3 regions of the Kitasatospora sp. NPDC056327 genome follow, and region 2 is predicted to be linked to each of the others. Evidence: riboswitches for the same ligand, from Rfam matches in the RefSeq annotation. Region 2 holds a riboswitch; each other region holds the start of a gene.
What was found. Region 2 has a riboswitch for cobalamin ahead of ACFCX4_RS18330 (FecCD family ABC transporter permease). Riboswitches for the same ligand answer to the same signal wherever they lie in the genome.
Positions count from the first base shown of each region.

Region 1: it holds a riboswitch for cobalamin, as region 2 does, so the genes downstream of both, ACFCX4_RS04665 (CoA-acylating methylmalonate-semialdehyde dehydrogenase) here and ACFCX4_RS18330 (FecCD family ABC transporter permease) in region 2, are expected to answer to the same signal.
Region 3: it holds a riboswitch for cobalamin, as region 2 does, so the genes downstream of both, ACFCX4_RS20510 (HoxN/HupN/NixA family nickel/cobalt transporter) here and ACFCX4_RS18330 (FecCD family ABC transporter permease) in region 2, are expected to answer to the same signal.

Region 1 is NZ_JBHJRC010000017.1:32,860-37,016, reverse strand. It holds gene ACFCX4_RS04670 (acyl-CoA dehydrogenase family protein) at 1-898, opposite strand, end outside; gene ACFCX4_RS04665 (CoA-acylating methylmalonate-semialdehyde dehydrogenase) at 895-2,394, opposite strand; cobalamin riboswitch at 2,601-2,791, opposite strand; gene ACFCX4_RS04660 (CbtA family protein) at 3,000-3,869, opposite strand; gene ACFCX4_RS04655 (CbtB-domain containing protein) at 3,887-4,111, opposite strand.
Region 2 is NZ_JBHJRC010000112.1:11,339-15,495, reverse strand. It holds gene ACFCX4_RS18335 (ABC transporter ATP-binding protein) at 1-540, opposite strand, end outside; gene ACFCX4_RS18330 (FecCD family ABC transporter permease) at 564-1,652, opposite strand; cobalamin riboswitch at 1,752-1,890, opposite strand; gene sodN (superoxide dismutase, Ni) at 1,970-2,365, opposite strand; gene sodX (nickel-type superoxide dismutase maturation protease) at 2,547-3,002, shown strand; gene ACFCX4_RS18315 (CGNR zinc finger domain-containing protein) at 3,031-3,618, opposite strand; gene ACFCX4_RS18310 (amino acid ABC transporter ATP-binding protein) at 3,755-4,157, opposite strand, start outside.
Region 3 is NZ_JBHJRC010000138.1:439-4,595, reverse strand. It holds gene ACFCX4_RS20515 (M24 family metallopeptidase) at 1-741, opposite strand, end outside; gene ACFCX4_RS20510 (HoxN/HupN/NixA family nickel/cobalt transporter) at 821-1,942, opposite strand; cobalamin riboswitch at 1,974-2,167, opposite strand; gene ACFCX4_RS20505 (ArsR/SmtB family transcription factor) at 2,251-2,625, shown strand; gene ACFCX4_RS20500 (Fpg/Nei family DNA glycosylase) at 2,689-3,519, opposite strand; gene ACFCX4_RS20495 (AAA family ATPase) at 3,627-4,157, opposite strand, start outside.

The sequences.
Region 1 (4,157 bases), on a different contig from region 2:
GGACCAGGGCCCGGGCGGCCTCCAGTTCGGTGGCCATGTCGGCCAGCCGGAACTGGAGCGCCTGGGCGTGGAGCAGCCGGGTGCCGAACGCCTCCCGCTCGGCGAGGAAGGTCATGGTGCGTTCCAGCGCGCTCTGGGCCCCGCCCAGCGAGCAGGCGGCGATGCCGAGCCGGCCGCCGTTGAGTCCGCTCATGGCGATCCGGAAGCCCTCCCCCTCCGTGCCGAGGAGGCGGTCGGCGGGCAGCCGGACGCCGTCCAGGACCACCTGGCGGGTGGGCTGGGCGTTCCAGCCCATCTTCCGCTCGTTCGGGCCGAAGGACAGCCCGGGGTCCTCCCGGTCCAGCAGGAAGGCGGAGATGCCCCGCGGTCCCGGGCCGCCGGTGCGGGCCATGACCAGGTAGACCCGGGAGGTGCCCGCGCCGGAGATGAACTGCTTGACCCCGTCCAGGACGTAGTGGTCCCCGTCGCGCCGGGCCCGGGTGCTCAGCGCGGCGGCGTCCGAGCCGGCCCCCGGCTCTGTGAGGCAGTAGCTGCCCAGTTGCTCGGCCGCGCAGAGCCCCGGCAGCCAGCGGCGGCGCTGCCCGTCGGTGCCGTAGCGGTCGACCATCCAGGCGACCATGTTGTGGATCGACAGGTAGGCGGCGATCGAGGGGCAGCCGGTGGCGAGCGCCTCGAAGGCCACCACCCCGTCCAGCCGGGTGAGTTCTGATCCGCCGGCGTCCTCCCGGACGTAGACGCCGCCCAGGCCGAGGTCGGCGGCCTTGCGCAGCACGTCGACGGGGAAGTGCTTGGCCTGGTCCCACTCCACCGCGTGCGGGGCGAGGTGCTCGTCGGCGAAGGCCCGGACGGCCCGGGCGACGGCACGCTGTTCCTGGTCGAGATCGTGCACGGCGCTCAGCCCATCGTGGGGATGGTGAAGCTGGCACCCTCCTTGACCCCGGAGGGCCAGCGGGAGGTCACCGTGCGGGTGCGGGTGTAGAAGCGGACGGAGTCCGGGCCGTGCTGGTTGAGGTCACCGAACGCGGAGCGCTTCCAGCCGCCGAAGGTGTGGTAGGCGATCGGCACCGGGATCGGCACGTTGACACCGACCATGCCGGTGTCGACGCGGCGGGTGAAGTCACGGGCGGTGTCGCCGTCGCGGGTGTAGATGGCCACGCCGTTGCCGAACTCGTGCTCGCTGGGCAGGCGCAGCGCCTCCTCGTAGTCGGCGGCACGGACGACCGTGAGCACGGGGCCGAAGATCTCCTCGCGGTGGATCCGCATGTCCGGTGTGACCCGGTCGAAGAGCGAGGCCCCCAGGAAGTAGCCGTCCTCGTGCCCCTCCAGCCGGAAGTCCCGGCCGTCGACGACGAGTTCGGCCCCCTCCCGGACGCCGAGGTCGAGGTAGCCCCGGACGCGTTCCAGCGCGTCCCGGCCGACCAGCGGTCCGAAGTCGGCCTCCGGGTCGTCCGAGCGGCCGACCCGGAGCGCGCCGATCCGCTCGACCAGCTTGGCGACCAGGGCGTCGGCGGTCTCCTCCCCCACCGGTACGGCGACCGAGATCGCCATGCAGCGCTCGCCCGCGGAGCCGTAGCCGGCGCCGATCAGCGCGTCCGCGGCCTGGTCGAGGTCGGCGTCCGGCATGACGATCATGTGGTTCTTGGCGCCGCCGAAGCACTGCGCGCGCTTGCCGTGCGCGGCGGCCGTGGCGTAGACGTACTGGGCGATCGGGGTGGAGCCGACGAAGCCGACCGCCTGGACCCGCGGGTCCTCCAGCAGGGTGTCCACGGCCTCCTTGTCGCCGTTGACCACGTTCAGCACGCCCGGCGGCAGTCCCGCCTCCAGGAACAGCTCGGCGAGCCGCAGCGGCACCGAGGGGTCGCGCTCGGAGGGCTTGAGGACGAAGGCGTTGCCGCAGGCCAGCGCCGGTGCGGCCTTCCAGAGCGGGATCATCGCCGGGAAGTTGAACGGGGTGATGCCGGCGACGACGCCGAGCGGCTGGCGCATCGAGTACACGTCGATGCCGGTCCCGGCGTTGTCGGTGAACTCGCCCTTCAGCAGGTGCGGGATCCCGGCGGCGAACTCGACGACCTCCAGGCCGCGCTGGAGGTCGCCGTGGGCGTCGGCGACGGTCTTGCCGTGCTCGGCGGAGAGCAGCCGGGCGAGCCCGTCCCGCTCCTGCTCGACGAGTTGGAGGAAGCGCAGCAGCACCCGGGCGCGGCGCTGCGGGTTCCAGGCCGCCCAGCCGGGCTGGGCCTGTTCCGCGTCGGCGATCACGGCCTCGACCTCGGCGCGGGACGCCAGCGGCACCCGGGCCTGGACGCGGCCGGTATTGGGGTCGTACACGTCTCCGAAGCGGCCGGAGGTGCCGGCGGCGGGCTTGCCGGCGATGAAGTGGTGCAGTTCACGGACCATCACGAACCTGCTCTCGTCAGGGCGTCAGGAGGATCCGAGGGAGGGGCGCACGGCGTCCGCCCGCACGGCGCCCGGGCGGGCGCGGGCGTGGGGGCTGCCGGGCGCGGCGAGCCGTCAGGGTGACGGGCGGGCCGCGGCCGTCGCAGGATCACCAGGGTCGGGAAGAGCGCAGACCGGTGCCATGCGTGTTTGCTCCATCCTCGTGGACAACACGGAACACCCGCAGTCGGTATCCTGACTCCCGGATCGGCGCGCGTCGCCCGGCCTTCCCGGCCAGCGGCCAGTGGCTGGTACTGCGGCGACGAACTCCCCGGTCACAGTGGCGGGACCGTGCCGGATTCACACCGGCTTCCCTGCACTGCGGGCCTTGTCCACGACCATATAGTCGGACGTCCTAGTAAGTCCAGAGCGCCACCCGCCTCCCGCCTTCCATCGCCCGTCACCCGTCACCCGTCACCCGTCACCCGTCACCGGACGTCCCGCCCCGGTTCCGGTTCCGGCGGGCGGGGCGACGGGCAGGTGCCGTGAAAGCGGGAAAGCGCACGGTTCGACCCCGCCGGCGCGCCTTCGGCAGGGTCGAACCGTGCGCTTTCCGGAACTGTCCGTCAGACCGCCGGAGCGGGGGCGGCCGTGCGGTCCCCGACGGGCGCGGCGGGGGTGAGGGCCCGCTGTGCCAGGGCGCCGAAGACCAGGGCGAACCCGGTCCACAGCACGGCCTGGAGACCGATCGAGGCGAGCCGGAAGTCCCACATCAGCCCGGCCGGGAAGCCGTCCGGGATCGCGTCGTCGTTGGACGGCAGGACGAGCGCGAGCAGCGCCATCACCGCGGCGTAGCCGACACCGGCCGCGACGACGGCGTTCCAGGTGCCCAGACGCGGAGCCAGGCGCCTGCCGAGGATGACCGCGGCGACACCGATCAGCACGCTGAGCGCGATCATCAGGAAGAACAGCGACGTGCGCTTCCCGATGGTGTCCGGGTTGCCGACCGCGGGCGGCATCGCCGGGTACTTGAGGAACGGCACCAGGTAGACGGTGGCGAACGCGGCGCCCGCGACCAGCGCGGCGGTGGCCCGGGGGCCGAACCGGCCGATCCGGCCGAGGGCGAAGCAGAACGCCAGCGCCGCGATGCCGCCGACGGCGACGCCGTAGACCAGGACCCCGGTGGCGAGGCCCGCGGTGGACTGGAGGTCGCGGCTGACCAGTTCCTCCTCCTCGTCACCGGAGCCGGCGGCGTCGGCGGTGCCGGCGGCCCCGTGGGAGTCGGCGTGGTCGCCGGCGGGTTCCGCCGCCTCGCCGTGGTGGTGCCCGGCGCCGGCGGACTGGGACTGCTCCTGCGCGATGGCGTCCGAGACGGGGCCCTCGCCGACGGTGTAGGCGAAGACGAAGGCCACCAGTCCGGCGATCAGGCCCGCGATCAGGCCCCGCAGCAGCAGCTTTCCGACGGTGCCCGAGGAGACGGTTGCGGAGTTGTTCATCGGTGCCCGGTCTCCGCTCAGTGGCACGGGAAGCCGAGCAGGTGGCGGCCGTCGTGCACCCACTCGTGCACGGTGGCCCCGGAGATGAGGGAGGTGGCGCCCTGTTCGGCGCCGACGAAGTAGAGCAGGACCAGCATCAGGGTGCCGAGGAACAGCGCCCAGGGCAGGATGGCGCGGATCGGCAGCGCGGCCGGGGCGGAGCCGCCCGCGGGCAGGCTGGGTGAGAGGACGGACTGGGCCATGGCAGGACCTCCTGGGGGAAACACGCGTCCCGTTCGGTGGAGCTCT
Region 2 (4,157 bases):
CGCCAGGACCTCCAGCCGGTGGGCGATGTCCAGGTGGTTGGTGGGCTCGTCGAGGACCAGCACCCGGGGCTCCTGGACCAGCGCGCGGGCGATCAGCACCCGCTGCTTCTCGCCGCCGGACAGGCTCAGGAAGCCACGGGCCGCCAGGTGCGCGGCGCCGACCCGGCGCAGCGCCCCGGTGCAGCGGTCGGTGTCCCCGGCGGACGGCCCGGCCAGGGCGCCGCGCCGGTGCGGCAGCCGGCCCATGGCGACCACCTCGGCCACCGTGAAGTCGAACTCGGCGGAGTGCTCCTGCGGCAGCGCGGCCACCCGCCGGGCGGCCTCGCGCGGGGCGAGCGCGTGCAGGTCCTCGCCGTCCAGCAGGACGGCGCCGGCGGCGGGCCGCAGGGCCCGGTAGACGCAGCGCAGCAGGGTGGACTTGCCGCTGCCGTTGGGGCCGATCAGGCCGACCACCCGACCGGCGGGGGCGCTCAGGGTGACGTCGTGGACCAGCCGGACACCGGCGAGGTCGACGCAGACGCCGTCGACGGCGAGGTCCAGGCCGGGCACGGGGCTCGTGGCGCTCACCGGCCGCCTCCGAAGGCGTAGCCGCGACGGCGCATCAGCAGCAGGAAGCAGGGCACCCCGAGGGCCGCGGTGACCACGCCGACCGGGAGTTCGGCGGGCGCCAGCAGGGTGCGGGAGACGATGTCCACCCAGACCAGCAGCAGGGCCCCGGCGAGCGGAGCGACCAGCAGCACCCGGCGGTGGCCGGCGCCGACCAGCATCCGCACCAGGTGCGGGACCATCAGTCCGACGAAGCCGATCGCCCCGCTGACCGCGACCACGGTGCCGGTGACGGCCGCGGTCACCACGAACAGTTCGCGGCGCAGCCGGTCCGGGTCCACGCCGAGCGAGGCGGCCGTCTCGTCGCCCATCGCCAGCGCGTCCAGCCGGCCGGCCGAGCAGGCCAGGTGCACCAGGCCGGCCAGCACGGTGGCGGCGGCGATCGGCACCGAGCCCCAGGTGGCGCCGCCGAGGCTGCCGAGCAGCCACATCATCGCGGAGCGGGCGGCCTCGCCGCGGGCGGCGGCGAAGACCATCAGCGCGGTGACGGCGGAGAAGCCGTAGGACATCGCGGTGCCGGTGAGCACCAGCCGCAGCGGGGTGAGGCCGTGCGCGGTCCGGGCGGTCAGGTAGACCAGCACCATGGCGAGCAGGGCGGCGGCGAACGCGGAGGCGGAGAGCGCCCAGACGCCGAACGATGCGAAGGCGCCGAGCATCAGCACGGCGTTGGCGCCGACCGAGGCGCCGGAGGAGATGCCGAGCACGAACGGGTCGGCGAGCGCGTTGCGGACCATCGCCTGGACGGCGACCCCGGTGGCGGCCAGTCCGGCGCCGACCACGGCGGCCAGGACGGCGCGGGGCAGCCGGATCTCCCAGACGATCGCGTAGGCGGCGGCCTCGTCGGCCTCCAGCCGGCCGCCCGTCAGACCGGCGGCCAGCAGCCGCAGCACCCGGCCCGGGGCCAGTCCGGAGGAGCCCACCGCGACGGCGCAGACCAGCGAGAGCAGCAGGGCGGCGGCGAGGGCGGCGGCCAGCGCCGCGGCGGGTGTTCGGCGCGGGCCCGGCGGGGCCGCGGCGGTGGCCGGTGCGGTCGCGGTGCTGCTCACTGTGGCGCGCCTTGCCTCGGGCCGGGCGGGGCGCGGGGCGGCGTGCCCGGGCGCGGTCGTGCCGGGGCGCGATCCCCTCGCAGTCCACGGCGAGTTGTCGGGAGGTCGGCGTCCCCGGGCGATCGGGCTCACGGGCGCGGGGCACCGTTTACCGTTGCGGGTCAGCGCCGGAATCGCACCGGCTTCCCCCTGGGAACGCCCTGGCAGCATAACAAGCACTCGGGTCAGGCAACCCTTACCGCAGCGTTTGTGGCCGGGGACACACGAACGCCCCCGTCCGGCGCGGACGGGGGCGTTCGCAGGGGAGCGAGCGGGGATCAGCCCTGCTTGGTCTCCCAGAAGATCTTGTCGACCTCGGCGACGAGGTCCAGCAGCGCCTGGCCGGTGGCCGGGTCGGTGGACGCCTTGGCGGCCGAGGCGGCCTTCAGGGTGTCGTTGACCAGCTGGTGCAGCTGCGGGTACTTCTCGAAGTGCGGGGCCTTGAAGTAGTCGCTCCACAGCACCGAGATGTGGTGCTTGACGGCCTCGGCGCGCTGCTCCTTGATGATGACGGCGCGGGCCCGGAAGTGCGGGTCCTCGTTGGCCTGGTACTTCTCCTGGGTGGCCTTCACGGACTCGGCCTCGATGCGGGCCTGGGCCGGGTCGTACACGCCGCAGGGCAGGTCGCAGTGGGCGTGGGCGGTGGCGCGCGGTGCAAACAGACGAGAGAACATGGGAGTCCTTCCTTAGATCGTCTTCCCGCGCCCGAGATTACCCTTCGGGCCCGGCGGTTTCTCGGCCGGGCGGTGGGCCTAGGGCAAAAGGCCGAGCCGGAACCGGGTGAATCCGGACACCGGCGGGTGACGGACCGTGCGGCAGACTGGTGTGCGACAGCGGGCGCCCGGAGGAGGAGTCGTGGCACGGAGCGCGGAACCGGTGGAGGACCCCCCGGCGGGCGGCGCGCCGTTCGGGCTGATCGACGTGGCGGGGGACTCGATGGTGCCGACGCTGCGCGACGGGGACCGGCTGCTGGTCCGCTACGGCGCGCGGATCCGGCCCGGCGCGGTGGTGGTGTTCCGTCACCCGTTCCAGCAGAACCTGCTGGTGGTCAAGCGTGCCGACGGCCGCAGGCCGAAGGGCTGGTGGCTGCTCTCCGACAACCGGCCGGTCGACAGCGACAGCCGCAGCTACGGCGCGGTCCCGGACGAACTCGTGCTCGGCCGGGTGCTGCTGCGGCTGCGCCCCCGCCCGGTCTGGCTCGCGCCGGGCCGGCGGCTGGAACGGCTGCTGCTCGCCGCCCCGCTGGCCCGGATCCCCGGGCTCGCCCGACGCCTGGGCGTCTGGGTCCGCCCGGAGGAGCTGACGCCCTAGGGCCCGGCAGTGATCCACAAGAGACGCCCTAGCCCTGCCCGGCGGCGGCCGCCGCGGCCTCCTGGCGCTTGCGGGCGCGGTAGGCGGCGACGTTGGCGCGGGTCGCGCAGCGGTCCGAGCAGTACCGGCGGGAGCGGTTGGTCGAGGTGTCCAGGTAGGAGTTGCGGCAGGGGGCGGCCTGGCAGATGCCGAGCCGGTCGGCGCCGAGTTCGGTCAGGTGGACGGCGAGGCCCATGCAGGCGACGGCGCTGAAGTGGGCCGTGGCGGTGGGGGAGTTGTCGGCGAGGTGCAGGTGCCAGCGGGGCCGGCCGGCCTCGTCCAGGTAGTCGTGCCCGGAGACCAGGGGGCTCACCGGAAACTCCATCAGCAGGCTGTTCAGCAGGTCGACGCTGCGCACCTCCTCGCCGTCGGCGGCGGCCTCGAAGACCCCGCGCAGCCGGGTGCGGACGGCCCGCAGCCGGGGCAGGTCCGACTCGTCGGCGAGGTCGCGGGCCCGGGAGGAGTCCGAGAACAGGGCGCGCACCGCGTCCACCGACGTCAGTGCGTCGGTGCCGCGCTCGGGTTCCTCGGTGTTCACCAGCCGGACGGCCAGATCGGCGTACGAGGCGAGCTCCACGGTGGTCCTTCCAGAGATCGGTAACGGGCTGACTGGCTCTAGCCTATTACCCGGAGAGCCGAAGCGGGAAAGCGGCGGCGCCCGGCAGGATTCGGCCTGCCGGGCGCCGGGGAGCGCGCGCTCGGAGCGCGTCGGCTCAGAGCACCTTGGAGAGGAACGCCCGGGTGCGCTCGTGCTGCGGGTCGGTGAGGACCTCGCGGGGGTTGCCGGACTCGACGACCACGCCGCCGTCCATGAACACCAGTGCGTCGCCGACCTCGCGGGCGAAGCCCATCTCGTGGGTGACCACGATCATGGTCATCCCCTCCTCGGCCAGCCCGCGCATGACGTCCAGGACGTCGCCGACCAGCTCGGGGTCGAGCGCCGAGGTCGGCTCGTCGAAGAGCATCAGCTTGGGCTTCATGGCCAGCGCCCGGGCGATGGCCACCCGCTGCTGCTGGCCGCCGGAGAGCTGGGACGGGTAGCTGCCGGCCTTGTCGGCCAGGCCGACCCGCTCCAGCAGGGCCATCCCGCGCTCCTTGGCGGAGGACCTGCTCTCG
Region 3 (4,157 bases), on a different contig from region 2:
GGGCGCCGGGGCGGCCCCGATCACGAAGGTCCGGGCGGTCGACACCCCGTACCCGCGGTACTGCGCGCCGAGCACCACCGTCAGGAAGTCGCCCTCCTCGACCCGGCGGTCGGTGGGCTGGTGGGCCTGCCGGCCCGAGTGGCTGCCCGTGCCGACCGAGACCGGGAAGGCCGCCCGGTCCGCGCCGTGGTCGATCATCCGGCGCTCCAGCTCCATCGCCAGGTGCCGCTCGGTGCGGCCGACCAGGATCGACTCCAGCAGTTCGCCGAGCGCCTGGTCGGCGATCTCCGCGGCGATCCGCAGGTCGGCGATCTCGTGCTCGTCCTTGACCAGCCGCAGCCGCTCCACCGCCCGCCCCACGTCCGTCAGCCGCACCCCCTCGGCGAGCCCGGCGACCGTCCGGTGCCGGGTGACCGTCAGGTCGTGCTCCTCCACCGCCAGCCCGGTCACCCCCAGCCCGGTCACGGCCGCCGCCGCGGCGACCGCGGTGTCCGCCCCGGCCGCCACCGGGAGCCGGGTGACCTCGGGGGTGATCAGGTGCTCGCCGGTGTCGTCCGGCGGGAGGTCGTCCGGCAGCGCGAGCAGCGCGCGCTCCCGGGTGAGCAGCAGGGCCGCCCCGCACGGCGGGCAGCCGGTGAGGTACCGCACGTTCGCCGCCCGGGTGATCAGCGCCGCGTCGGCCCCGGACGCACTGCAGTGCTCCCGCAACCGCTCCCGCCGGCCCGCGTACGCATCAGCCATGCGTCGAGCGTACGAACCCGGGCCCCGATCCGCCTGCCGAACGCCACCGGCCGGGCCCGCGGGGGCCCGGCCGGCACCGCTACCGCGCTCCCGGCGCGGCCCCGGAGCCCCACTTCCGCTCCACCCCGGCCAGCCGCCAGTAGGCGATGGCCGCCGCCCAGACGACCACGAACAGACCGACGATCGCGTACCCGACGTTGTCCAGCGAGATCTCCGCGATCCAGCCGCTCACCGGGTCGGTGAGGTCCAGCTTCTCGTGCAGCACTCCGACCAGCTCGATGGTCCCGATCACGAACGCCACCGCGATCGACAGACCGGTGATCGTCAGGTTGTAGTACACCTTCCGCACCGGGTTGGAGAACGCCCACTGGTAGGCGAAGTTCATGAAGGTGCCGTCGAGGGTGTCGAACAGGCTCATCCCGGCCGCGAACAGCAGCGGCAGGCAGACGATCGCGTACCACGGCAGGCCGGAGGCGGCGCCCGAGCCGGCCATCACCATCAGGGTGACCTCGGTCGCGGTGTCGAAGCCCAGGCCCAGCACCATGCCGACCGGGAACATCTGCCCGGGCCGGGTGATCGAGCGGGTCGCCCGGTTCAGCACCCGGGCCAGGAAGCCGCGCGAGTTCAGGTGCGCCTCCAGCTCGGCCTCGTCGAACGACCCCGCCCGCATCCTGCGGAACACCTTGAGGATGCCGAACAGCGCCGCCAGGTTGAGGGCGCCGATCAGGTAGAGGAAGGCGCCGGAGGCCGAGGTCCCGACCACGCCGAGCCACTGGTGGGTGGCGGACCCGTCGTCCATCAGGGTGTTCGCCAGCTGGGCGCCGCCCGCCACCAGGGCGGCCATCAGCACCACCATCGAGGAGTGGCCGAGGGCGAACCAGAAGCCCACCGAGACCGGGCGCCGGCCGTCCGCCATCAGCTTGCGGGTGGTGTTGTCGATGACCGCGATGTGGTCGGCGTCGAAGGCGTGCCGCATGCCGAGGGTGTAGGCGGTGATGCCCAGGCCCACCCCGAAGACCTGGGTGCCGACCTCGTACCTCTCGGGTGCGACCAGGAAGACCAGCGTGCCGAACGCCACCACGTGCATGGCGAGGATCACGCCCATCAGGCCGGCCGTGCGCAGGGTGTCCTCACGCCGCCAGCGGAACGCGGGAAGGGACGCGGGCGCCGTCGGGACGGCGGCGGTTTCGGGCAGGGTCATGCTCGGATCACGCTCCAGCACCTCGTGGAATGACGTCGTGAGATGCCGTGGCCGGTCTCCTGGCTGACGGGGCTCCCGTACCCGCCTTCCCAGGCGCGCGAAGCGCCCAGTGGCGTCGTGGGTACGGACGACTTCCCCCGATCACAGTGGCGAGGGCCGCTCCGGACTGGGACCCCTGAGGGTCCGTCACCGGTCTTCCCGAGCACCACGGCGGGGAACACCGTAGGGGTCGGCGGACAACCCGTGCAAGGCTGCGCACCTGCGCAGGTGTCCAGGATCACAGGGCCCCGCCTGCGAGAATGGGCCGCATGCATCTCGTACCGGCCGACCGCGCGGGCCACCGCACCATCGACGGCCACCGGGTCTGCGAGGCCATCGCGGCCATCGGCGACACCGCCGGGGTCCGCTCCTGGGCCGACCGCTTCGCGCTGCTCGCCGACCCCGGACGGCTCGCCCTGCTGCTCGCCCTGCACCGCACCGGCCCGCTCGCCGTCACCGACCTCGCGGTCGCCACCGGCATGCGCGACCCCGCCGTCTCGCAGGCCCTGCGCCTGCTCCGGACGGCAGGCGTGGTCGCGGGCGAGAAGGAGGGACGTGTCGTGCGCTACCGGCTCGTGGACGCCGGCCTGCGCCCCCTGCTGGACCAGTGCGCCGGTGACGCCGACGGGGCTTCGGCGGGCTGACGCCGGCCCGGCCGGACCGGAGCCGGCGTCACCTCACGACCGCTCACGCCCTCCCGCGCCGCCTCACGTCCAGGCGGCGGCGGGCTGGCAGAACGGGCACCAGAAGAGGTTGCGGGAGGCGTGCTCCTCGGCACGGACGTCGGTTCCGCAGACCAGACAGGGCTGCCCCGCGCGCCGGTAGACGTAGACCTCGCCGCCGTGGTCGTCGACCCGCGGCGGCCGGCCCATCACCTCGGGGGTGTGCTCGGGACGGACCGTGTCGATCCGGCCCGCGCCGACGCCCTCGCGCATCAGGGCGACCAGGTCCGCCCAGATCGCGTCCCACTCGGCACGGCGCAGGTCGCGGCCGGCCCGGTGCGGGTCGATGCCGTGCCGGAACAGCACCTCGGCGCGGTACACGTTGCCGACGCCCGCCAGCACCTTCTGGTCCATCAGCAACGCGGCGATCGTGGTGCGGCTGCCGGAGATCCGCCGCCAGGCGGCGTCCGGGTCGGCGTCCGCGCGCAGCGGGTCCGGACCGAGGCGGCGGGCCACCGCGGCCTTCTCCGCGCCGGTGATCAGCGCACAGGTGTTGGGACCGCGCAGGTCCGCGAAGTGCTCGTCGTTCGCCAGCCGCAGCCGGACCAGGCCGACCGGCTCGGGCACCGGGCCGTCACCCGGCTCGCCGAAGGTGAACCCGCCGTACAGCCCGAGGTGGACGTGCACCCAGGCGTCCTCGCCGAAGCCGAGGAACAGGTGCTTGCCGGTGGCCTCCGCCGCGGTCAGCTCCCGCCCGTCGATCAGCTTGGCGCCGTCCGCGAAGCGGCCCTGCGGACTGCTGGCACGGACCGGCCGGCCGCCGAAGGCACGGTGGTTCTCGGCGGCGAGGCGGTGGATGATGTGGCCTTCCGGCACGGGCGCGGCTCCCCCCGGTGGTTCGTTCAGGACGCGTCCATCATCGCAGCCGGCACCGACAGCCCGGCCCGCCCGGAGCACCGGCCGCGGACGGCCGGCGGCCGGGCTCAGCGGACCGGGACGCCCATCAGCCGGGCCAGGATCACCCGGTCCAGCTCGGCCGCCGTGGCGGCCACGTCGAGGTGGGAGTTGTCGATGATCGGCAGGCCCGAGTTGTACCAGCCGGCCATCCGGCCGTGGATCCGGGCCACCTCCTCGTCACCGAGCCGGCGGTTGCCGCTGCGCCGGGCGTTGCGGCCGAGCACCGAGTCCAGGCTGGGCAGCAGCACCACCGGGATCATGCCGGGGCCGATGTGCCGCTTCCAGCCGCCGAGGCCGATCGCCGGGCGGTTGGGGAAGACGGCGTCGTCGATGATGCAGGAGATGCCGTTGGCCAGGTAGTTGCGGCAGGCGAAGCCGCAGGTGCGGCGGGCCAGCCGGTACTGCGCCTCGGAGGCGTCGTTCCAGCCGGACTGCGGGTTGGCGAAGCCGGACTGCACCCACTCGCGGACGTCGTCGAGGCTGATGTGCGCGGTCGGGGCGGGGCGCCGCTCGGCCCAGTGGCGGGCCACCGTGGTCTTGCCGGCGCCGGCCGGGCC